Linked DNA regions of Microbulbifer sp. GL-2. Each later gene encodes a partner of the first gene's protein in a complex. Links are inferred from orthologs where the notes say so. Each region holds a gene or a part of one and is shown on either strand. Other genes may lie near its edges.

Region 1 (11,396 bases):
CCTTTTTAATGGGCTTCTCTTGCCTTGTCGGATGAGTGGTCAGCTACTCCTGTGGCTAACTTTTAGTTTCACTCCAATTCCCTTGCTTATAATTTTCCGTTTTTCATTTTTCTTATGCAGATTAGCTGAGCTGACCTATTTCAAAATTATAATTTTAATAAATTTGAAATCTATTTGATGATATCGGTCGAGTATTGGTTGAGCTTAAATATTGTTCGCGTTAGTGAAATTTTATTCCCCTTATATTCAAAAGCTGAAGAAATAAAATCGATAATCGAACTGTCCGTTGAAAGGGATGGTTTGTTGGTTGAATGGGATTGTTTTTGCGTTCAGTTGTCTTGTGTTTTTCGATACCGCTGCCATCGGTTCGAGATCACTATTAAAACCAAACAATATAAACCTGCTAACTGTTCAACTGTGTGTGGTAAAAAGAAGGCTTTGGGCGGAGTTGTGGGTTGAGTGGGGTTATAGCGTTTATAATCCCCCGCCTGGACGGGGGATATGTTAAAAGGTTTAGTATTTTATTAGTTTTCAATATTAGTGGTGCTGCCCTCAATGGGAGAGGAGCTTATTTCAATATCTTCCTCTTGGGGCTTGGCCACAGTGCGAATTTCGATAAGGATACCGAAAGCCGGGTGGTCGATATAATGTAATTGACCACTACGTAAACGGCGTTCGTGCTGCAGGTGGGCAGCATGGGCGACGTAAACCGTTTGCTCTGCCTCTAGCTGGGGTTCCCCAAGAGTGATGGGCTCATAGTCTCCAAGAGAACCCGGGTCATCCTGTAGTGCCAAGCTGCTATAGGAGGGGTTTTTATTTTCTGATTGAGTTGCACTCAATATCTTCACTGGAGTTTCTACAGTAGCCCTGGGGCGTTTGGGGAGTAATATGCCCTCATCAGAAGCTGGCGAGGAAAAATCACTGAGCCAGAGATTGGTGCTGAGGTGAAGATAGCGGGAAACGCTCAAGGTTACTGAGCCTCCCAGCTGGCTGTAACCCTGGAAGCTATTTCCACCGTCGATCAGGACTGCAGGAGAGCTGCGTTTTTGTTTCAATACTTGGCGCCATGCCTTGTGAAACAGTACCCGGTCTCCGCCTCTGACAAGAGCGGCCGCCTTATTGTTTAGCATGGTTGCTGTTGGTGACAGGAGCAGCGCTGAGCCGACTTTTGCTGCTGCCTCACCCATGGGTTCACCATTGGCTCCTGCCGGCGAAAGGGCTTCGCGGCTGGCAACAGGTTTTGAGCTTTCCTTGCGGGTGTCGAAGTCGACCCAGCGGGAAGGGTATTCAAGGCGCGGACTTGCCGGCCAGTTTTCGCTCGTGTGCGCCATGCCCTGGGGGCGCTCGAAGATAATCATCTCGATTTCGAAAGTGCTTCCGGCATAGTTGGCAGCCTGGGAGCCCGCAGCAGCGAGGGACAGTGCCAGGGCGGAGCAGAGGCGGGTTATCCTTGTCATGGTCATGGTCATGGTCATGAGTTACCACTTGTCATCATTCTATTGTGGGTACCTGGAATAGCGGCCGGCAGCCAGTTATCGGTGTTGGTGATTTTGGCAGGGGGCTTAGCCCCTGTCGATCGACCACCTCACTGACTGCCGGATAATATCACTGTGCCAGCCGCTCCAGTACTTCGTTAATTTCCTGCAGCTTCCGGTCGGGACCCTGCTCGTCGAGGCTGAAGTTCAGCTGGTTGGCTCCTGCGAGTTGATAGCGTCCCGGCTGGGTCTGCACCAACTTCACCAGCGTCAGAGGGTCCACCTGGGTATTCTCGGCGAACTCAATGCGGCCGCGTACTGTAGAGGCTTCTAGCTTGCGAATGCCCATCTTATCTGCCTTCAGCTTGATTTCCGTGGTGCGGAACAGGTGTTTCACAGGTTCGGGCAGCAGGCCAAAGCGATCGATCATCTCCACCTGCAACTCTTTGAGCTGCTGGCGATCGGCGGCATTGGCGATGCGTTTGTACATCATCAGACGGCCATGCACGTCAGGCAGGTAGTCTTCGGGAATCAGTGCTGGTACCCGCAGGTTCACATCCACTGCGGGTGATTCTAGCGGTTCATCGATATTTGGTGTGCGTCCTTCGCGAATAGCCTTCACCGCCTGGTCCAGCATTTCCATATAAAGGTTGAATCCGACACTCTGAATCTGTCCGCTCTGCTCTTCGCCAAGAAGTTCGCCAGCTCCGCGGATTTCGAGATCGTGGGTAGCCAGGGTAAAGCCTGCACCAAGGTCCTGGGCCTCGCTGATGGCCTCCAGGCGTTTGATGGCGTCGTTAGTCATTGAGCGCTTATTGGGGGTCATCAGGTAAGCATAGGCTTGGTGGTGAGAGCGTCCCACACGTCCGCGCAACTGGTGCAACTGGGCCAGGCCAAATTTGTCCGCGCGCTCAATCAGAATGGTATTGGCGGTGGGGATGTCGATACCGGTCTCGATAATAGTAGTGCATACCAGTACATTGAAACGCTTGTGGTAGAAGTCACTCATGACCTGCTCCAGCTCGCGTTCGCGCATTTGCCCGTGACCGATCCCAATACGGGCCTCGGGTATCAGCTCCTGAAGTTCGCGGGCGGTGCGCTCAATACTTTTGACCTCATTGTGAAGGAAGTACACCTGGCCGCCACGCAATATCTCGCGGAGAATTGCCTCCTTTACCAGGGCTTCGTCGCGCTCGCGCACGAAGGTTTTCACCGATAGGCGTCGCGCTGGCGGGGTGGCGATTATGGAGAGGTCGCGAATGCCGGCCATAGCCATATTTAAAGTACGTGGGATCGGGGTGGCGGTCAGGTTGAGAATGTCCACCTCGGCACGCAGGCTCTTGAGCCGCTCTTTCTGGCGTACGCCGAAGCGGTGCTCCTCGTCGATGATCAGTAATCCCAGATTTTTAAAGTCCAGGTCACTCTGCAGTAGTTTATGGGTGCCAACCAGGATATCCACTTTGCCGCTTGCCACTTTTTCTTTCACGCTGTCCACTTCCTTGCCTGAGCGGAAACGTGAGATCACTTCAATATTAATAGGCCAGTCGGCAAAGCGGTCTTGGAGAGACTGAAAATGCTGTTGCGCAAGTAGGGTGGTGGGTACCAGCATAGCCACTTGTTTACCGGCATGGGCGGCGACGAAAGCTGCGCGCATGGCAACTTCAGTCTTGCCAAAGCCCACATCGCCGCAGACCAGGCGATCCATGGGTTTTTTCGACAACATATCGCCGACCACGGATTCGATAGCCTGTTGCTGGTCTGGTGTTTCCTCAAAAGGGAAGCCCGCAGAGAATTCGCGATAGGCAAGTTTGGGGTCGGCAAAGGCATGGCCGACACGGGCTTCCCGACGCGCATAAATATCCAGGAGTTCGGCGGCGGCATCGCGCACTTTTTCGGCGGCCTTGCGCTTGGCTTTCTGCCACTGCTCGCTGCCCATTTTGTGCAAGGGGGCCAGGGCTTCATCAGCTCCTGAATAGCGGCTGATCAAGTGCAGACTGGCCACAGGTACATAGAGCTTGGCCTCGTTGGCATATTCCAGAGTCAGGAATTCTGCAGGCTGCCCGTCGATCTCCAAGTGCTGCAGACCGCGATAGCGCCCAACGCCGTGATCAATATGTACTACCGGAGCCCCAATGCGCAGTTCCGCCAGGTTTTTAACTGCATTATCGGCATCGTCTTTAGCTTTTTTGCGGCGCCGCTGCTGTAGTACTCGCTCACCAAACAGCTGCGGTTCAGCGATTAAGTTGATAGCGGGGTCTGTAAGTAGCAAGCCCTGATCCAGAGGGGCTACCGTGATGCCTGCAGGTTCCTCACTGTGCAGGAAATCCTCCCAACTGGTGAACGTGGGCGGACTCAGATGTATACCCTTTAACAGTTCCAGTAAGGCTTCGCGGCGCCCGCCACTTTCGGCACAGAAGAGTATCCGCCCGGAATAATCGAGCAGGTAGCTATCCAGGGCAGCCATTGGTTGTTCAGCTTTACCGTCTACAGGCAGGCTCGGCGGCACCTTGGTGGCAAAGTTGTAGTTACCCTGGTTCTCCGGCAGCGTCTCGGCAGAGAAGATAACTCTGGGCATCGATTTGAGGGCGCTGTTGAATTCGTCGATATCGAGCAGGATTTGGCGAGGCTGCAATATCGGGCGGGTAAGGTCGCCGCGGCGGCTTTCATAACGATTGCTGACTTCGCGCCAGAAACTTTCAATAGGAGCCTGTACGTCTCCCTGCACAAAAGCCTGGCTGCTCTCAGGGAGATAGTCGAACAGGCTCGCACATTGATTATCGAAAAATAGGGGCAGGTAATACTCGATACCTGCAGGAGCAATGCCTGCACTGATGTCCTGGTAGATGGGCACCAGGCTCGGGTCCGCCTCAAATTGTTCGTGCCAGTTCTGCAGGAAGCCGGAGAGGCCGGCTTTATGCAGTGGAAATTCCCGTGCGGGTAGTAAGTGAATGGTTTCCACTTTATCTACGGTGCGCTGGGTTTCCGGGTCGAAAGTGCGTAGGGATTCGATCTCATCATCAAACAGATCAATACGATATGGCAGGGGGCTGCCCATTGGGAATATATCCATCAGCGAGCCGCGCACGGCAAATTCGCCATGTTCGTAGACGGTGTCTACGCAGTGGTAGCCCACCTGCTCCAGCAGGCGCCGCTGGGTGTCGATATCATATTGCTGCCCCTCATTCAGAATCAGGGCATTGCCAGCTACATAATCACAGGGGGGCAAGCGGTGCATCAGGGTGCTTACGGGCACTATAACAATGCCGCTACCCATCTTCGGCATCCGGTATAGAGTTGCCAGGCGGTCCGAGATAATGTCCTGGTGGGGTGAAAAGGTATCGTAGGGCAGGATTTCCCAGTCGGGAAAATGGAAGATCTCAAAGGCGTCTTCCGTGGCGCTATCTCCCCGAGCCTTGTTAAAAAATTTCAGTTGTACCTCTAAACGGTGCGCCTCGAGGCTGTCGCGTGTAATCAACAGCGTTGGGGATGTGCTGTTGCGTGCGGCGTTTAAAAGGGCGAGCGCGGCCGCTGCGCCATGCAGTTGTCCCCAGAATTGCCGGTCATTGCTGCTGCGAAACTTTGGGGGAGTCAGGGGCTGTATATCGGTCATCTTTCCTTATATATCCGCGCTTTCGTTTGCTGTGGTGCCAGGGGCGGCTATTGTAGCCGCGAAAGGGGTGAACTGCAGTCTATGTTAACCGCGCCAGTAGTTCTGGTCGCGAACGGCTACGCTTTTTGGGAGATTGTGCGGCATTGTCCGGGTAAATGATAAAAAGGTAGTTTTACTACATTTTTTAGGTTTTTTTTTGTCCAGTTGCGTAGCAATAGTTGAATACTGATAATGCGCAGCCACACGGCCCCGAGTGTTTCCGGGCCGTGATTCCCCGCCTATCTAACACATTGCAGAGGTGTTGACAGTGACTCAGAAGCGACCGAAGCCCGCGGACTTTTTCAAGGACTGGAAACAGCGTGAAGCGCTGGCCGAATCCATGATCCCGATGATAGGAAAGCTCAACCGCGAGCAAAACGTCGGTATTTATATGTACGGCCGCAACCTGGTTAATCGCTCAGTTTTGAGCATTATGAAGGCACATCGCTTTGTGCGTCAGGTTGAGGAAAACGAACTCTCTGAGTTTGAAACCTTCCCCGTGCTCGAAGCCATCTGTAAGTTGGACCTGGGTCCTGTACATATTGACCTGGGAACCCTGACCAACAAGTTTATGCGCGATGAACGCGATCTATCTGTTGACGATTTTGTGCGCGAAGAGCTGGCGGATGCCGAGGGTGCAGGTACGCCTCTACCGGAGCCCAAAGATGTTGTGATCTACGGTTTTGGCCGTATTGGTCGCCTGGTTGCGCGCCTGTTGATCGACAAAGCTGGCAGCGGTGATGTACTGCGTTTGCGCGCTATTGTTCTGCGTAAGGGCAAGGCCCCGAACGATCTGGTGAAGCGCGCTTCCCTGCTGCGTCGTGACTCCGTGCATGGCGCCTTCCAAGGTACTATCCGTGTAGATGAGGAGACCGGCTCCCTGATCTGCAATGGCAATGAAATCAAGATCATCTACGCCAACTCCCCTCAGGAAGTAGATTACACCCAGCACGGTATTAACGATGCGATTATCGTTGACAGCACCGGTGTATGGCGCGATGAAGAAGGCCTAAGCCAGCACCTGCAGAGCCCTGGCGCCTCCAAAGTGCTTCTGACTGCACCGGGCAAGGGCGACATTAAGAATATCGTTTACGGTATCAATAGCAGCGATATCAAGCCGGAAGACAAGGTGCTGTCAGCCGCTTCCTGTACTACTAACGCCATCGTACCGGTCCTGAAGGCGATGATGGACGGCTACGGTGTTGAGCACGGCCACGTGGAAACTGTACACGCATACACCAACGATCAAAACCTGATCGACAACTACCACAAAGGTGAACGTCGCGGTCGCGCTGCAGCACTGAATATGGTTCTGACCGAAACCGGTGCGGCCAAGGCCGTTGCTAAGGCGCTGCCAGAACTGAAAGGCAAGCTGACGGGTAACGCGATTCGTGTGCCGACCCCGAATGTTTCCATGGCAATTCTTAATCTGAATCTGGGTAAAGAGACCACCAAGGAAGAGCTGAACGAGTATATGCGCGAAGTGGCGCTGCACTCTCCGTTGCGCCAGCAGATCGACTACACCAATTCTCCGGAAGTGGTGTCCAGCGATTTTGTTGGTTCTCGCGTTGCCTGCGTATTCGATTCCACTGCGACTATCGTGGATGGTAAGAATGCAGTGCTTTACTGCTGGTACGACAACGAGTTCGGCTATAGCTGCCAGGTAGTTCGCTGTTTGGAAGATATGGCTGGCGTTCGTTACGAGCGGTTCCCTAAAAAAGACTAAGGCGTCAGTCGCCAATCTTGCAGTCGGTTCTTGGGGCTGACTGCAAGGCCGGAGCGGCTCTTGCGGCCGCCCGCCTATAACAATCCAAATCCCTGTTTTTTCAGTAAAAATTTCCCATCTTGATGCCACTTTGGGGTCTTCCAGACTGGTAAAGATTCTGTCCCGTCTTTATAATGCGCGCGATTTTGCGGGGCGACCGTGCGCCGAGAAGTTAGCGCGCGCAAACCATAGTTAGCTTCCTTCCGCCCGGCCTACGGGTGATACGGTGTAAGCCCCTGCAGCACGGAATTCCACAATATGGCCCGCGAGTCCGAGGTCGACTGCTTGACAGTCTGACCCCGGACTCGCGGGCCATATTGCAATTTTTTTAAACTAGAAACTTAGGCATAGGCGTATGAGAAAGATCCGTCGGGGATTGGACTTACCCATATCCGGCGCGCCCGAGCAGGTCATCCACAAAGGACCTGCGCTCAAGACCGTTGCTGTTCTCGGCCCCGATTACCACGGGATGAAACCGACAATGGCAGTGGCTGTAGGGGATCGCGTCAATCTTGGTCAGCTACTTTTCAGCGATAAGAAAACCGAAGGGGTGCGCTACACCTCGCCGGCTGCCGGTCGTGTTGTGGCTATTAATCGCGGGGCCCGCCGTGTACTTGAATCTGTCGTGATTGGAATAGACGGCGATGCAGCTGAACAGTTCCAAAGCTACAGCGTAGACAAATTGTCTAGTCTGACTCGTGAGCAGGTCGTTGAGAACCTGGTTGAGTCCGGTATGTGGACTGCACTGCGCACCCGCCCGTTCAGCCGTGTTCCCGCGGTGGATGCGAAACCGGTAGCGGTGTTTATCAATGCGATGGACACCAACCCGCTGGCTGCTAACCCGGAAGTAGTGATCGCCGAGAATCCAAAGGCCTTCTCTCAGGGCGTTGAGATTCTTTCCAAACTGGCGGAAACCACTTACGTCTGCACCGCCCCCGATGCAGATATCCCTGTGCCGAGTGCCGATAATATCCGCCGCGAAGCCTTTGCAGGCCCCCACCCGGCAGGTCTGTCTGGTACTCATATCCATTATTTGCGCCCTGTGTCCGGCTCCCGTAGTGTCTTCACTATCAATTACCAGGATGTGATCGCTGTCGGTAAGCTGTTTAGCACCGGTAAGCTGTTCACCGATCGCGTAGTCTCCCTTGCGGGTCCCCAGGCTAAGCAACCGCGCCTGTTGCGCACCCGGCTCGGTGCCAACCTTGAAGCTTTGACCGCAGATGAGCTGAAAGGTGATGATGACCGCATTATCTCCGGCTCTGTATTTGGTGGCCGCACCGCTGAAGGCTCTTTGGCGTATCTGGGACGTTACCATAACCAGGTAACCGTCTTGGAAGAGGGTGGTGAGCGTCCATTCCTGCACTACCTGCGTGCCGGCAATAAGCGTTTTTCGGTATTCCCTGTTTACCTGTCGCGCCTGTTCAAGAACAAGCTGTTTGATTTCACTACCAGTACAAACGGTTCCGAGCGTGCCATGGTGCCGATTGGTACTTACGAAAAGGTAATGCCTCTGGATGTACTGCCTACACAGCTGCTGCGTTCGCTGATCGTTGGTGATACTGAGATGGCCCAGAAACTGGGTGCTTTGGAGCTGGATGAGGAAGATCTGGCACTGTGCACTTTTGTGTGTCCGGGCAAGTATGAGTACGGCCCCATTTTGCGGGACAACCTGACCCGTATTGAGAAGGAGGGGTAAGTATGTTGCGTAAATTCCTCGATTCAATCGAACCGAAATTCCACAAGGGCGGCAAGTTCGAAAAGTTCTATGCCCTCTTTGAGGCAATTGATACCGGCCTGTTCCAGCCGGCTGATAAAACCAGAACCACTTCCCATGTACGCGATGGCATCGACCTGAAACGTATCATGATCACCGTTTGGGCATGTGCCATGATCCCCGCCTTCTACGGCATGTGGAATATTGGCTTCCAGTCCAACACCATTCTTGAAGGAATGGCCAACCCGGAATTGTCTGGCTGGCGTCACGCGATCATTGGTGCGGTTTCCGCCTATAACCCGGCAAGCCTGTGGGACAACTTTGTCTATGGGGCTATGTACTTCCTGCCAATTTACCTGGTCACCTTTATTGTTGGCGGTATCTGGGAAGTCTTGTTTGCCGCTGTTCGCGGTCACGAAGTAAACGAAGGTTTCTTCGTAACCTCCATCCTGTTTGCCTTGACCTGTCCACCGGATTTGCCGCTGTGGATGGTGGCTATGGGCATCAGCTTTGGTGTGGTAATCGGTAAGGAAGTCTTCGGTGGTACCGGTAAAAACTTCCTCAACCCGGCACTCACCGGTCGTGCATTTGTATTCTTTGCCTACCCGGCGGCTATGTCCGGCGATGCTGTATGGACTGCGGTCGATGGTTACACCGGTGCAACTGCGCTGTCTGTAATGGCCAGCGAAGGTATCCAGAACGGTATCGTGAACGCTGCTGTTGGCCAGGTGACCTGGTTCGACGCTTTCTTTGGCAAGATACATGGTTCCATTGGTGAAACCTCTACCCTGGCTATTTTAATTGCCGGTGTCATCCTGATGGGCATGAAGATCGCCAGCTGGCGTATCGTTGCTGGCACCTTGCTGGGCATGATGGCCACTGCCTTTATGTTCAACCTGATCGGTTCCGAATCCAACCCGATGTTCCAGGTACCCTGGTACTGGCACCTGGTAGTTGGTGGGTTTGCTTTCGGTCTGATCTTTATGACCACCGACCCTGTATCCGCTGCGATGACCAATATTGGCCGCTGGTGGTACGGCATTCTGATCGGGGTGATGGTTGTCCTGATTCGTGTAGTGAACCCGGCCTTCCCGGAAGGCATGATGCTGGCGATCCTGTTCGCCAACCTGTTCGCTCCGCTGTTTGACCACTTTGTGGTGCAGTCCAATATCAAACGGAGGTTGGCACGTGGCTAATAAAGATTCCGTAACCGGTACTCTGATTGTCGCGCTGGTAATGTGCCTGGTGTGCTCCGTAGTGGTTTCCACTGCGGCGGTAATGTTGAAGCCTGCCCAGCAGGCTAATGCCGAGCTGGACATGAAGCGCAATGTACTGATGGCAGGGGGCCTGCTTAAAGACTCCCACGCTAGTAAAGCCGAAGTTGAGAAAGCCTTCGCTGATATTCAGATCAAATACGTCGACCTGAATACTGGCAAGTTCACCGACCAGGCTCCGGCTGGCGGTAGCGGTCGCGCTGCTTCCAAAATCGCCTCTGCCAGCGAAAAGCTGCCCACTGATGAGGACACAGCCAAAATTATCCGCCGGGAAAACACCAAAGAAGTTTACCTGGTAGAGAAAGATGGCAAGCTGGACAAGATAATCCTGCCTATCCGTGGCTACGGCCTCTGGGGCACCTTGTACGGCTTCATCGCCCTGGAGAACAACCTCGACACCGTAGCAGGCCTCGGCTTCTACGAGCACAAGGAAACTCCAGGACTCGGTGGCGAAGTAGACAATCCCAATTGGAAAGCCCAGTGGATTGGCAAGAAAGTCTTCGATACCGATGGCAATGTCGACATCAACGTGATCAAAGGGCAGGTTAACCCCAACAGCCCCGATGCGATTCACGAAGTGGATGGCTTGTCTGGTGCGACTCTGACCAGCAAGGGCGTGGATAACCTGGTGAACTTCTGGCTGGGTAACCAAGGCTACGGTCCCTTCCTGAAAAACCTGAAAGCAGGGGAGGCATAAGCATGAAAATCAAAGAAACTCTGCTAGACCCAATTTTTAACAATAACCCGATCGCGCTGCAGATCCTGGGTATCTGTTCTGCACTGGCTGTTACCAGCTCAATGCAGGTTACCCTGGTAATGTGTATCGCCCTGACTTCGGTTGTGGCCTGTTCCAATGTTGCGGTATCTCTGATCCGCAAACAGATCCCGAACAGTATCCGTATCATCGTACAGATGACCGTGATTGCCTCTCTGGTAATTCTGGTGGACCAGCTGATTAAGGCTCTGGCTTACGATATCTCCAAACAGCTGTCGGTATTCGTTGGTTTGATCATTACCAACTGTATCGTAATGGGCCGCGCAGAAGCCTTCGCTATGAAGAACCCGCCGCTGCCCAGCTTCTTCGATGGTCTCGGCAATGGCCTGGGTTACAGCGTAATCCTGATTGGCCTGGCCTTTATCCGCGAACTCTTTGGAGCGGGCAAGCTGTTCGGTGTAGATATCCTGACTACCGTGAGTAACGGTGGCTGGTATATCCCCAACGGCCTGTTGCTGTTGCCGCCCAGTGCATTCTTCCTGATCGGTCTGTTCATTTGGGCAATCCGCGCCTGGAAGCCAGCTCAGGTGGAGCAAGATGAGTTCAAGATTGCGCCTAACACCCAAGCGCAGGAGGCCTGATCCGTGGAACATTATATTTCTTTGATTATCCGCGCTGTTTTCGTTGAAAACATGGCGCTGGCCTTCTTCCTCGGCATGTGTACCTTCCTTGCCGTATCGAAGAAGATCGAAGCTGCGATCGGCCTGGGTGTAGCGGTTATCGTGGTACTGACGCTGACAGTAC
Region 2 (10,677 bases), 3.6 Mb from region 1 along the record:
CAACGACTCTGAACAGTGGGCGTGCTTGGTAATTCAGCTGAAATTCTCGGTTGAGATAAGCAGGTTCTGCTATCCGAATATCCTTAAAATAAATTCTATCATTGTTAGCGATAGCGCCCCTCCGGTGCCCACCAAACCCACTGATAAGATGAGTTGCAGCGCTATCAAAAATTATTGGGATAGATAACTTTGCCGAGAAGCCGATATAGGCTCGAGCACCATTAATTAGTTTGGAGAATTCCAATGTGTCACCACGTTTCACCTGGATAACTTTAAAATTATCGACAGCATTACTGTTTAAAAAAACCTTGAATCGTGCCCCGGTGATAGCTATTGAAATATCATCATCGAATTCAATCCTGGGGCCAATCAGGGTAATTTCCAGCACGGGATTATTGAATGGATTACCCAGTAGAAGGTTAGCCATCTTCATAGATAGAGGGTCAGCTGCACCTCCTTGGGGAATACCGTAATGCATCAAACCCGGGCGCCCCATATCTTGAATGCTGGTTTGAAGGCCTGCTCGGATAAAGTGGATACTCATATGGGCCTTTCCTTGGCACTCTCATATTGTGCTTGCTGTGCAATGGTCTCGAATTCAGACTTACCGATAGAATAGAATTTTACGATGTCCAAGGGCTCCGCAATAAAGGGGGAGTCGCTGCTGGGCTGGAATAATCTTAAAGGGGTCTGTCCGATAATCTGCCAGCCCCCCGCTGTAGCTTGTGGGTAAATTCCTGTTTGGTTGCCACCGATACCAACAGCTCCTGCGGGAACTCGCAGTCTAGGTTTTTCCTTGCGAGGGCAGTGCAGCCTGGGATCCAGTCCGCCGAGATACAAGAAGCCCGGCGAAAAGCCCAGCATATGCACTAAATAGGCAGTGTCTGTATGTAGCCGGGCAACTTGCTTGGGAGTCAGGCCGGTATGCTCACTTAACATATGCATATCCGGGGCAAAGGCCTCTTCATAGCATACGGGAATTCGAATAATGCGTGAGTCTCTGTCTAACTTTGCGGGGATTTTGAGGTACTTCTGGGTTAATGCTCGCAGCTCTTGTGAAAGCGACTCGCTTTCGTGAGTCAGTGGATCAAAACTAATAGTCAGGCATTGGTAGGCGGGGATAAGATCGATAAGATCGTCGGGGCCCTGTTCCTGGATATATTGTCGTAGCCCAATAATATAGCGACTAAGTTCTTCACTAGGCTCAGCGGAGAAGCGTATATCTAACGCACAATCCCCATTTGCAGTAATGTTAAAGTCGGGCTTCTGCAGGTGGGGTTTGTGCAGGGATGCCGTCACGAGTGTATGCTCAATCCGTTTAGTTGCAGGTAACTAGCTAGTCTCTGGGCAATATTTACTGCTTCTGGGTTGTCACCATGTAAGCAAATGGTGTCAACGGAAAATTGTAGGGGAGTGCCGTGATAGCTTGTAAAGCTGCTCCCTTTTGCCAGAGCCACAGCTCGTTCCAGGCAGTTATCTATGTCACTGAGAGCAGAGCCTGGTAGCGAACGTGGAGCAAGTCTTCCTGTATTTAAATATTGCCGGTCTATAAAGCCTTCCCGATAGAATATACGACTTTGCTTGGTGGCTACAGCTTCCATTGCAGCATTGGCGAGTCCGATAATTTTTAAGGATGGATATTCTCTGGAGAGTAAGGCAATTATCTCCTCTGCTAAATCCATATTTGCTTCGACATCGTTATATAAAGCGCCATGCAGTTTTATATGGTCGAGTTTTGTTCCAGCTTCACGGGTGAGGTTTTGTAATCGTTCAATTTGCTCGTGTATGGAGTTAAGTAATTCACTGAGTGGAACTTTAATAGACTTTCGTCCAAAATTTTCTCGATCAGGATACCCGGGGTGAGCGCCGATTATTAAGTTATTTTGCAGTGCATTTTCAAGAGACCTGCGCATAATCGCGGGCGTGCCTGCATGGGCGCCGCAGGCAATATTGCAGCGTGAGATGAAGGGCATAATTAGCGCATCCCTCTCACAGCTGGTCAAATCAGATCCTTCGCCCAAGTCACAGTTGATATCGATTTCCATTCGTCACAGCTCTTGATTAGAGAAAATTCTGTTTAACAATCAATATTTAGTTGTGGTTGGTAGGGCATGCTTCAATTTCCATGGAGGCTCCTTCATTGTTAGAGTGATAGCATCCACCCAAAGGTGAGCAGAAACAGAAATCGACTGAAATTTTTCCTCTTTCTTTGTTTAGCTTTTCCAGAGATCGTAAGAACGCTCACCATAAAGTAATGCAAAGATTCGGCGCTTGGAGTTCGCTGGCATTAAGCTGTTGGATAAAGTTGAGGTAAGTATATTTCCTTTGTCTAGGTTGGAGGCGCCGTCATCATCTGTCAGTTTTTTTGTGAACTCCTGATATTCTTGTTGGCAGCAGGCATTCAGAAATTCCCTGGCGGTATGATAGGTAGATTGCTCATAGTTGATGTTGAAATCCTTCAGCAGAGCTGGGCTTGATCCCACATTGTAAAGTTCAAAATAAATTGATGGTTTGTCAGCTTCAAGGTCGTAATTACTCTGTGAAAATTGAATTACAGGCATGGTCATTATTTTGACTTGTTTATTTGCTGCTTTGGCCTGCAGATAAGTAGCATAGAAGGAGGCAATGGAAATCATCATTGCGCATAGAGCAATAATTAAGTTTAGCTTTTGTTGATCTATTTTTTTTATCATTTTCCACTTTCCGTTGTGGCAGATATTCGATCGTTTTATTGATATAGGAGCCAGATCGTGATCCAGCTCCGTAGAGTTGATCACCCAAGCATCGGTTTTAGGAATCGACCGGTATGGGACGCGCCGATTCCCGTAACATCCTCTGGCGTTCCTGCTGCAATAATTTGCCCGCCGCCAGAACCGCCTTCTGGGCCCAGATCCACGATCCAGTCTGCGGTTTTGATAACGTCTAAGTTGTGCTCGATAACAACAATCGTATTCCCGTGATCACGTAGGCGATGTAAAACGTCCAGCAATAATTGGATGTCCGCAAAATGTAAGCCGGTAGTGGGCTCGTCGAGGATATACAAGGTTTGCCCGGTATCGCGCTTGGATAGCTCACGAGAGAGCTTCACCCGCTGTGCTTCACCACCCGAGAGTGTAGTGGCCGCTTGGCCCAGTTTGATATAGGCGAGCCCGACATCCATTAGGGTTTGCAGTTTTTTGGCGATCGCCGGTACTGGGTCGAAAAACTCCCGCGCATCTTCCACGGTCATTTCCAAAACTTCGTGGATATTTTTGCCCTTGTAATGCACTTCTAAGGTTTCACGGTTATAACGTTTACCGTGGCAGGTATCGCAGGGCACATAGACATCGGGCAGGAAGTGCATTTCCACCTTAATCACCCCATCGCCCTGGCAGGCCTCACAGCGTCCGCCTTTAACATTAAAGCTAAAGCGGCCGGGTTTATAACCTCGGGAGCGAGCCTCCTGTGTGCCGGCGAAGAGGTCGCGAATAGGGGTGAAGATACCGGTGTAGGTAGCCGGGTTGGATCTGGGTGTGCGTCCGATGGGGCTCTGGTCTATGTCTACACACTTATCGAAGTACTCAAGCCCGTGAACAGCCTTGTATGGAGCTGCCTTCAGGGTGGTGGCCTTATTCAGCGCTGTAGCTGCAAGTGGGTATAGGGTGGTATTGATCAAAGTGGACTTGCCTGAGCCGGAAACACCGGTCACACAGGTAAATAGCCCCACTGGAATTTCCAGGTCTACATTTTGTAAATTGTTGCCACTGGCGCCTTCAAGGTGGAGCATATAGTCCGGATCAGGGATATAGCGCTCCTCTGGTATGGCAATTTTCTTTTTACCGGAGAGATATTGTCCGGTTAGGGATTGCTTGCACTTGGCAATTTTATCGGCGGTCCCGGAGGCGACCACTTCTCCGCCATGCACGCCAGCACCGGGGCCGATATCGACAATAAAGTCGGCACTACGGATCGCGTCTTCATCGTGCTCAACGACGATCACTGTATTACCGATATCTCGTAGATGAGTGAGGGTATTCAATAGACGCTCGTTATCCCGCTGGTGCAAGCCAATGGAAGGCTCGTCGAGGATATACATCACACCGACAAGGCCGGCGCCGATCTGACTTGCGAGGCGGATGCGCTGGGCTTCACCGCCGGATAATGTTTCTGCACTGCGGTTCAGGGTCAGGTAATTGAGGCCCACGTCTACCAGGAAGCGGAAGCGATCGCGCAATTCCTTGAGGATTTTATCGGCAATTTCTTTTTGAGCGCCTTTGAAGGTGAGTTGGTGATCGAAGTATTCAAAGGCATCACCCACTGGCAATTCGGTGACTTGAGCGAGGGTACGGTTGTCCACAAAGACATGGCGCGCCTCACGGCGCAGGCGGGTGCCAAGGCACTCGGGACATTTCTGTGTGCTCAGATATTTCGCCAGCTCTTCGCGCACCGATTGGGATTCGGTATCCCGGTAGCGACGCTGGAAGTTGGGGATAATGCCCTCAAAGGTGTGCTGCCGCACGGTGACGTCACCGCGATCGTTGACATAGCTGAAGTCAATCTCTTCGTCGCCGCTGCCTTGCAAAATAACCTTGCGGTGGGTTTTGCGCAGTTTTTTCCATGGTTTGTCGAGATCGAAGCCATAATGCTCGGCGAGGGAGTCGAGCATATGGTAGTAGTAAATATTACGACGGTCCCAGCCTCGGATTGCGCCTTCGGAGATACTGCTCTCCTGATCGAGGATTACCTTGTCTTCATCGAAGAACTGCTTAACTCCCAAGCCATCACAGCTGGGGCAGGCACCGGCAGGGTTGTTGAAGGAAAACAGGCGCGGTTCAAGCTCGTCCAGTGAATAGTCACACACTGGGCAGGCGTGGCGGGCGGAGAATAGGCGTTCTTCCTGATCACCATCCATAAAGCTGATAGAGGCAATACCATCAGTGAGATTCAGGGCGGTCTCGAAGGATTCAGCCAGGCGCAACTGCAGGTCTTTACGTACTTTAAAGCGGTCAACTACCACTTCCACAGTATGCTTACGACGTTTATCCAACTTTGGGGTATCGTCCAGGTCGCAGGTCACGCCGTCGATACGCGCGCGCACAAAGCCGTCGCGACGCAGTTGTTCGAACACATGCTGGTGTTCACCCTTGCGGTCCCGAACCACTGGAGCAAGCAGCATAATTTTGCTGCCCTCCGGTAGAGCTAATACCTGATCCACCATCTGGCTTATGGTTTGGGCCTGAAGAGGCTCATCATGCTCCGGGCAACGAGGCTCGCCTACACGCGCAAACAGCAGCCTGAGGTAGTCATATATCTCAGTGATAGTGCCTACAGTCGAGCGCGGATTGTGGGAGGTGGATTTCTGCTCAATGGATATTGCTGGTGACAGCCCCTCCACGGTATCGACATCCGGCTTCTCCATCATCGATAGGAACTGGCGCGCATAGGTGGAAAGGGACTCCACATAGCGGCGCTGGCCCTCGGCATAGAGTGTGTCGAATGCCAGGGAGGATTTACCGGAGCCAGACAGCCCGGTAATCACGATCAGTTTGTCGCGGGGAATGTCGAGATCGATATTCTTCAGGTTGTGGGTGCGCGCACCCCTTACATAAATCGTGTCCACGCTCTACCTATCTGCTGATGATACTGGGCCGGGTCTCGGACTTGCTCCGCTCAGGGCGATCACAACTGCGGTGCCGGAAAAACGGTCAAGTATAAACTCGCCACCCGATGTGCCAAAATCGTCTGTCGCAAATTTCCAACAGCCAGAAGAAAAGTTGAAGTGATGATCCCTGTAATTCTCTGCGGTGGTACAGGCTCCCGCTTGTGGCCACTCTCCCGTGAGGCCTACCCCAAGCAATTTCTGCCATTAATCGGCAGCGAAACCATGCTGCAGGCTACGGTGCGACGGCTGGAGGGTATACAGCAGTTGCAGGCCCCCATTTTAGTGTGCAATGAGGAGCATCGTTTTGCCGCAGCAGAACAGCTGCAGGAGATTGGCCATGGAGCCCAGACGATCCTACTGGAGCCCTGTGCACGCAATACGGCGCCGGCTATCGCTCTCGCGGCGCTAGCGGCATTGGAGGCTGGTGAGGACCCATTGCTGCTCGTGTTGCCGGCAGATCATGTCGTGGCTGATGTGACAGCTTTTCAGAAAGCAGCGCAGACGGCACAGACCCTGGCGGGGCTCGGGCACCTGGTAACCTTTGGTATTGTGCCGACCCGGGCCGAAACCGGCTATGGCTACATTCGCCGTGGAGAGGTTTTGGCTGCTGAAGCGTGGAGAGTGGCGGAATTTGTCGAAAAGCCGGATACGAATACTGCTGAGTCCTATCTGGCTGGTGGAGAATACTCCTGGAATAGTGGCATGTTTCTGTTCCGGGCTTCTCGTTATCTGGAGGAGCTAAAAGAACACCGGAGCGATATTCTCGATGCTTGCCGCAGGGCTTTTGAAGGCGCTGTCCGGGATTTGGATTTTACCCGGGTGGACGGGGAAGCCTTTGCAGCCTGCGCTAAAGAGTCGGTGGATTATGCGGTGATGGAGCCCACCGAGTCCGCTGCGGTGGTGCCTATGGACGCGGGTTGGAGCGATGTGGGTTCCTGGCTCGGACTCTGGGAACTGGCGGAGCGGGATGCCGATGACAATCTGCTGCAGGGAGATGTCTTGCTGCAGGATAGTGAAAGCTGTCTTGTGCGGGCGGAGAGTCGTCTGGTTAGCCTATTAGGTGTGAAAGACCTGGTGGTTGTCGATACTGATGATGCCCTGTTGATCGCCGAAAAGCAGCGGGTACAGGATGTTAAGAAGCTTGTGAGCAGCCTCAAGCGCTCCGGGCGCAGTGAGGCTCGGCGCCATCGCAAAGTCGATCGGCCCTGGGGCTATTACGATTCTATTGATGCTGGGCCACGCTTCCAGGTAAAGCGTATTGTGGTCAAGCCGGGGCAGCAGCTGTCCCTGCAAATGCATCATCACCGGGCCGAACACTGGATCGTGGTGCGCGGTACTGCCAAGGTTACCCGCGGTGATGAAGAGTTGTTGATTACTGAGAATCAGTCCACCTACATCCCTCTGGGGGTGGTACATAGACTGGAAAACCCGGGAACCATTCCCCTCGAGCTTATAGAGGTCCAATCCGGTAGCTATCTCGGGGAGGATGATATCGTTCGCTTTGATGATGACTATGGCCGTGGTTAGAAATGCCCAAAACTTGTACGGCTTCCCCTACAGCCTGGCGGCTGTGCGCTGTACAATGCGCGCCCAATTTGACGCTGTTCCGGGAACTGCATGAATTCCATTGAGCGCCGGGCCCTGGGCGGGCTGGCTTCCCTTTATGTCTTTCGTATGCTCGGCCTGTTTATGGTGCTGCCGGTTCTCACAGTTTACGGTGAAGGCTACCGCGATAGCACACCGATGCTGCTGGGCCTGGCCATGGGCGCCTATGGACTGAGCCAGGCACTATTGCAGATTCCCTTGGGGCTTCTTTCTGACCGCTGGGGCCGCAAACCTGTTATCTATACCGGTCTGGCCCTGTTTGCCATTGGCAGTGTGGTTGCCGCGCAGACAGATTCGGTCTACGGCCTGATTGTGGGCAGAATTCTGCAGGGTTGTGGTGCTATTGCCGCGGCGGTCATGGCCTTGGTTGCCGATCTCACGCGGGATGAGAAGCGGGGCATAGCAATGGCTGTGATCGGGGCATCCATCGGTGTGGCGTTTATGTTGGCAGTGATACTTGGCCCGGCACTTGCGGGAGCTGGTGGCCTGCCGGCTATTTTCTGGCTTACCTCGGGGTTGGCTGTACTGGGGATGCTGTTAGTCTGGCGAATAGTGCCGACTCCCCAAGTCGCAAAGCGCCCGGCGGTTTTTAGTGGTGGTTTTCGCAAGGTTCTAAGCAACGGCCTTACCTGGAGATTGGTTTCTGGGGCTTTCTTTTCCCACCTTTTGTTGACTGCCATGTTCGTTGCGTTGCCGCTGGTGCTGGTCGACAGGCTTGGATGGCCGGCAGAGGAGCACTGGAAGCTATACGGCCCGCTAATGCTGGGTACTTTCATTCTGATGTTGCCCCTGATGCGGGTGGCTGAGCGCAGCGGTAAGGCTGGCACGGCTTTGAACTTCGCCTGTGTTGCCCTGGCCGGGGGCAGCGCGGCATTGTTGCCGATGAATGGTCCTGTAGCTGTAGTATTGCTGTTGGGGATTTTCTTTACCGGTTTCAACCTGCTTGAAGCTCTGTTACCTGCACAGTTGACCCGCAAAGCACCTGAGGATGCCCGTGGTGCCGCTTCGGGGCTCTACGCTACTTTGCAGTTTTTCGGCACTTTTGTTGGTGGAAGTCTGGGCGGCTACCTGTTTGGTCTTGGGGGTGCCGGTGCAGTGGCATGGCTTGGCTTTATCGTACTGCTGGCCTGGATTTTACTCTGGTGGTTGCTGCGTGAACGAGCGTCAGATGCCCGAGAGGGTAGTGCTTACTAACTGGTGGTGTCTGTTGTATGCTGCTGGATAAAAATACACTGGTTGCCATTCTGGGTGACCACGCATTGTCGATGTGAGTGAACTCACATTTTTAATTTTTGAATGATTATTACCTGGGTCGGACCTGGGGCGAAGAGAGGAGAGGGCTATGGCCAGGGGGATCAATAAAGTAATTCTGATCGGTAATCTGGGAAACGATCCGGAAACCAAATATATGCCGAGTGGCGGTGCTGTCACCAATGTGAGCCTGGCCACGAGTGAGAGCTGGAAGGACAAGCAGACCGGACAGCAGCAGGAGCGAACCGAGTGGCACCGAGTGGTGTTCTTCAACCGCCTGGCTGAGATTGCCGGTGAGTACTTGCGTAAGGGCTCTAAAGTGTACATTGAGGGCTCATTGCGCACCCGTAAATGGCAGGACAAGAATAGCGGCCAGGACCGCTACACTACCGAGATTGTTGCCAGTGAAATGCAGATGCTCGACGGACGTGGAGAGCAGGGCGGTTTTGGCCAGGGTATGGGTGGTGCTGGAATGGGTGCTGCAGGTATGGGCGGTCAGTCTGTGGGCGGAGGCCAGGGGGGCTACGAACAGCAGGGTGGTTTCCAGGGAGGCTACCAGCAAGGCAGCCAGGACTCTTTTGCACAAGGGCGCACAGCCCCATCACCGATGGCGCCATCCAACAAGCAGCAGCCTCAGCAGCAGCCCAACCAGGGGGCCACTGGAGGCTTCGATAACAGCTTTGACGACGATATTCCCTTCTAAGACTGGTCTATCCAGTGTCTGATCTACATACCGGCTACAAGCCGGATACGGTCGCGGTCATTACTGCCGGTAACGATATCGACGGCGCGCTGCAGAAACGTCTGCAGCGCGCCGGATTTCGTGTGCAGCAACTATCACCCACAGAACTCGACCAGCTGCGTCCTGGAGCAATTGCAATTAATGCTTCAGCCTGTGCTGATGACCAGGGCATGCCTGAAGCCTTGCAGGTGGCTAAGCAGTTAGCTGGAAGCCCCTGCCAGCATGTTATTCACCTTTCTTCCTATCAGGTTTTCGCCGGTGGTGAGCAACGCAGATATGATGAGGACGAAGTGGCGGATCCGCAGGCCCGTAGTGGGCGTCAGTGGTTGGCGTGTGAGCGCGCCCTGGGTGATTTGGAGAACCTGGCTATCCTGCGGTTTGGCTGGATGGTGGACAGCAACCAGGACGCCCTTCTTGGGCGGGTGTTGCGCGGCTTTGTAGCGGGAGAACCCCTCGAGTTGGATGGTCTCAATAATGGTAACCCTGTCACTGTTCTCGATATGGCTCGTGTGACGGTAGCAGCTGCACAACAATTGGCTAGTGGTGCCAGTGTCTCAGGGATTTATCACTACGGAAGTTCGGATAGTTGCACTGCTATTGAATTTGCATTGGAAGTTGTGGAGCGGGCGCAATCATTCCACGATGAAGAGCGGTTTGCGCAGCTGAGTACGCTGGAGGATTCAGACCAGAGAGATCGAAGTGTTGTACTTGCTTGTGGCAAGTTGCGTGACGTTTTTGGTATCCAGCAACATAGTTGGCGCCAGGGACTTACCCGGCAGGTAGAGCTTTGGCTGGAGCGTTTGGGGGCGGAGAAGTCTGTGTAGGTTCAGATACCCTCAATAATAAAAAGGCGCCATTAGGCGCCTTTTTATTAACTCGTCTTAATCCATCAGACTTTGTCGAAGATCAGGCAGGCGTTGGTGCCACCAAAACCAAAACTGTTGGACATGGCTCGTTTGATATCACAGTCGCGAATGTTGGTGACCAGGTCCATACCCTCGGCTGCTGGGTCCAGTTTGTCTACATTGGCGGATGCGGCGATAAAGTTGTTTTGCATCATCAGCAGGCTGTAAATAGCCTCTTGAACACCGGCGGCACCGAGGGAGTGGCCTGTTAGCGACTTGGTTGAGGCAAATGCCGGAACCTTGTCGCCGAAGACTTCGCGCATTGCTTTCAGCTCAGCTATATCTCCAACGGGGGTTGAGGTACCGTGGGTATTGATGTAATCCACGTTACCCTGCAGGCCTTTGCCATCCATACCTGCGAGCGCCTGCTGCATACAACGGGTTGCACCTTCCCCGCTGGGGGCGACCATATCGTAGCCGTCAGAGGTTGCCCCATAACCGGTCAGCTCTGCATAGATAGTGGCGCCGCGCGCAACGGCGTGTTCCATCTCTTCCAATACCAAGCAGCCGCCACCGCCAGCAATTACAAAACC

What was found.
Region 2: the proteins of mfd (region 1) and uvrA are in contact, whole or in part, in a crystal structure (PDB 4DFC), measured with the Escherichia coli proteins. The link is inferred for Microbulbifer sp. GL-2 from one-to-one orthologs.

Annotation. Positions count from the first base shown.
Region 1 is NZ_AP019807.1:4,447,934-4,459,329, reverse strand. What follows is about bases 1,406-5,473. They hold mfd (transcription-repair coupling factor), read right to left. Parts: upstream 5,086-5,473; coding sequence 1,606-5,085; downstream 1,406-1,605. Other genes in these bases: GL2_RS19275 (glyceraldehyde-3-phosphate dehydrogenase), read left to right, coding at 5,387-5,473; GL2_RS19285 (CsiV family protein), read right to left, coding at 1,406-1,475. Also shown: more of GL2_RS19285, read right to left, coding at 525-1,405; more of GL2_RS19275, read left to right, coding at 5,474-6,850; GL2_RS19270 (Na(+)-translocating NADH-quinone reductase subunit A), read left to right, coding at 7,245-8,585; GL2_RS19265 (NADH:ubiquinone reductase (Na(+)-transporting) subunit B), read left to right, coding at 8,588-9,799; GL2_RS19260 (Na(+)-translocating NADH-quinone reductase subunit C), read left to right, coding at 9,792-10,574; GL2_RS19255 (NADH:ubiquinone reductase (Na(+)-transporting) subunit D), read left to right, coding at 10,577-11,233; nqrE (NADH:ubiquinone reductase (Na(+)-transporting) subunit E), read left to right, coding at 11,285-11,396. UniProt on the Escherichia coli protein: Couples transcription and DNA repair by recognizing RNA polymerase (RNAP) stalled at DNA lesions. Mediates ATP-dependent release of RNAP and its truncated transcript from the DNA, and recruitment of nucleotide excision repair machinery to the damaged site.
Region 2 is NZ_AP019807.1:882,299-892,975, reverse strand. What follows is about bases 2,574-5,922. They hold uvrA (excinuclease ABC subunit UvrA), read right to left. Parts: upstream 5,600-5,922; coding sequence 2,774-5,599; downstream 2,574-2,773. Other genes in these bases: GL2_RS03935 (mannose-1-phosphate guanylyltransferase/mannose-6-phosphate isomerase), read left to right, coding at 5,762-5,922; GL2_RS03945 (hypothetical protein), read right to left, coding at 2,574-2,693. In the rest of the region: GL2_RS03960 (biotin-dependent carboxyltransferase family protein), read right to left, coding at 1-544; 5-oxoprolinase subunit PxpB, read right to left, coding at 541-1,299; 5-oxoprolinase subunit PxpA, read right to left, coding at 1,296-2,045; more of GL2_RS03945, read right to left, coding at 2,214-2,573; more of GL2_RS03935, read left to right, coding at 5,923-7,168; GL2_RS03930 (MFS transporter), read left to right, coding at 7,259-8,440; ssb (single-stranded DNA-binding protein), read left to right, coding at 8,589-9,200; GL2_RS03920 (sugar nucleotide-binding protein), read left to right, coding at 9,215-10,063; fabB (beta-ketoacyl-ACP synthase I), read right to left, coding at 10,129-10,677. UniProt on the Escherichia coli protein: The UvrABC repair system catalyzes the recognition and processing of DNA lesions. UvrA is an ATPase and a DNA-binding protein. A damage recognition complex composed of 2 UvrA and 2 UvrB subunits scans DNA for abnormalities.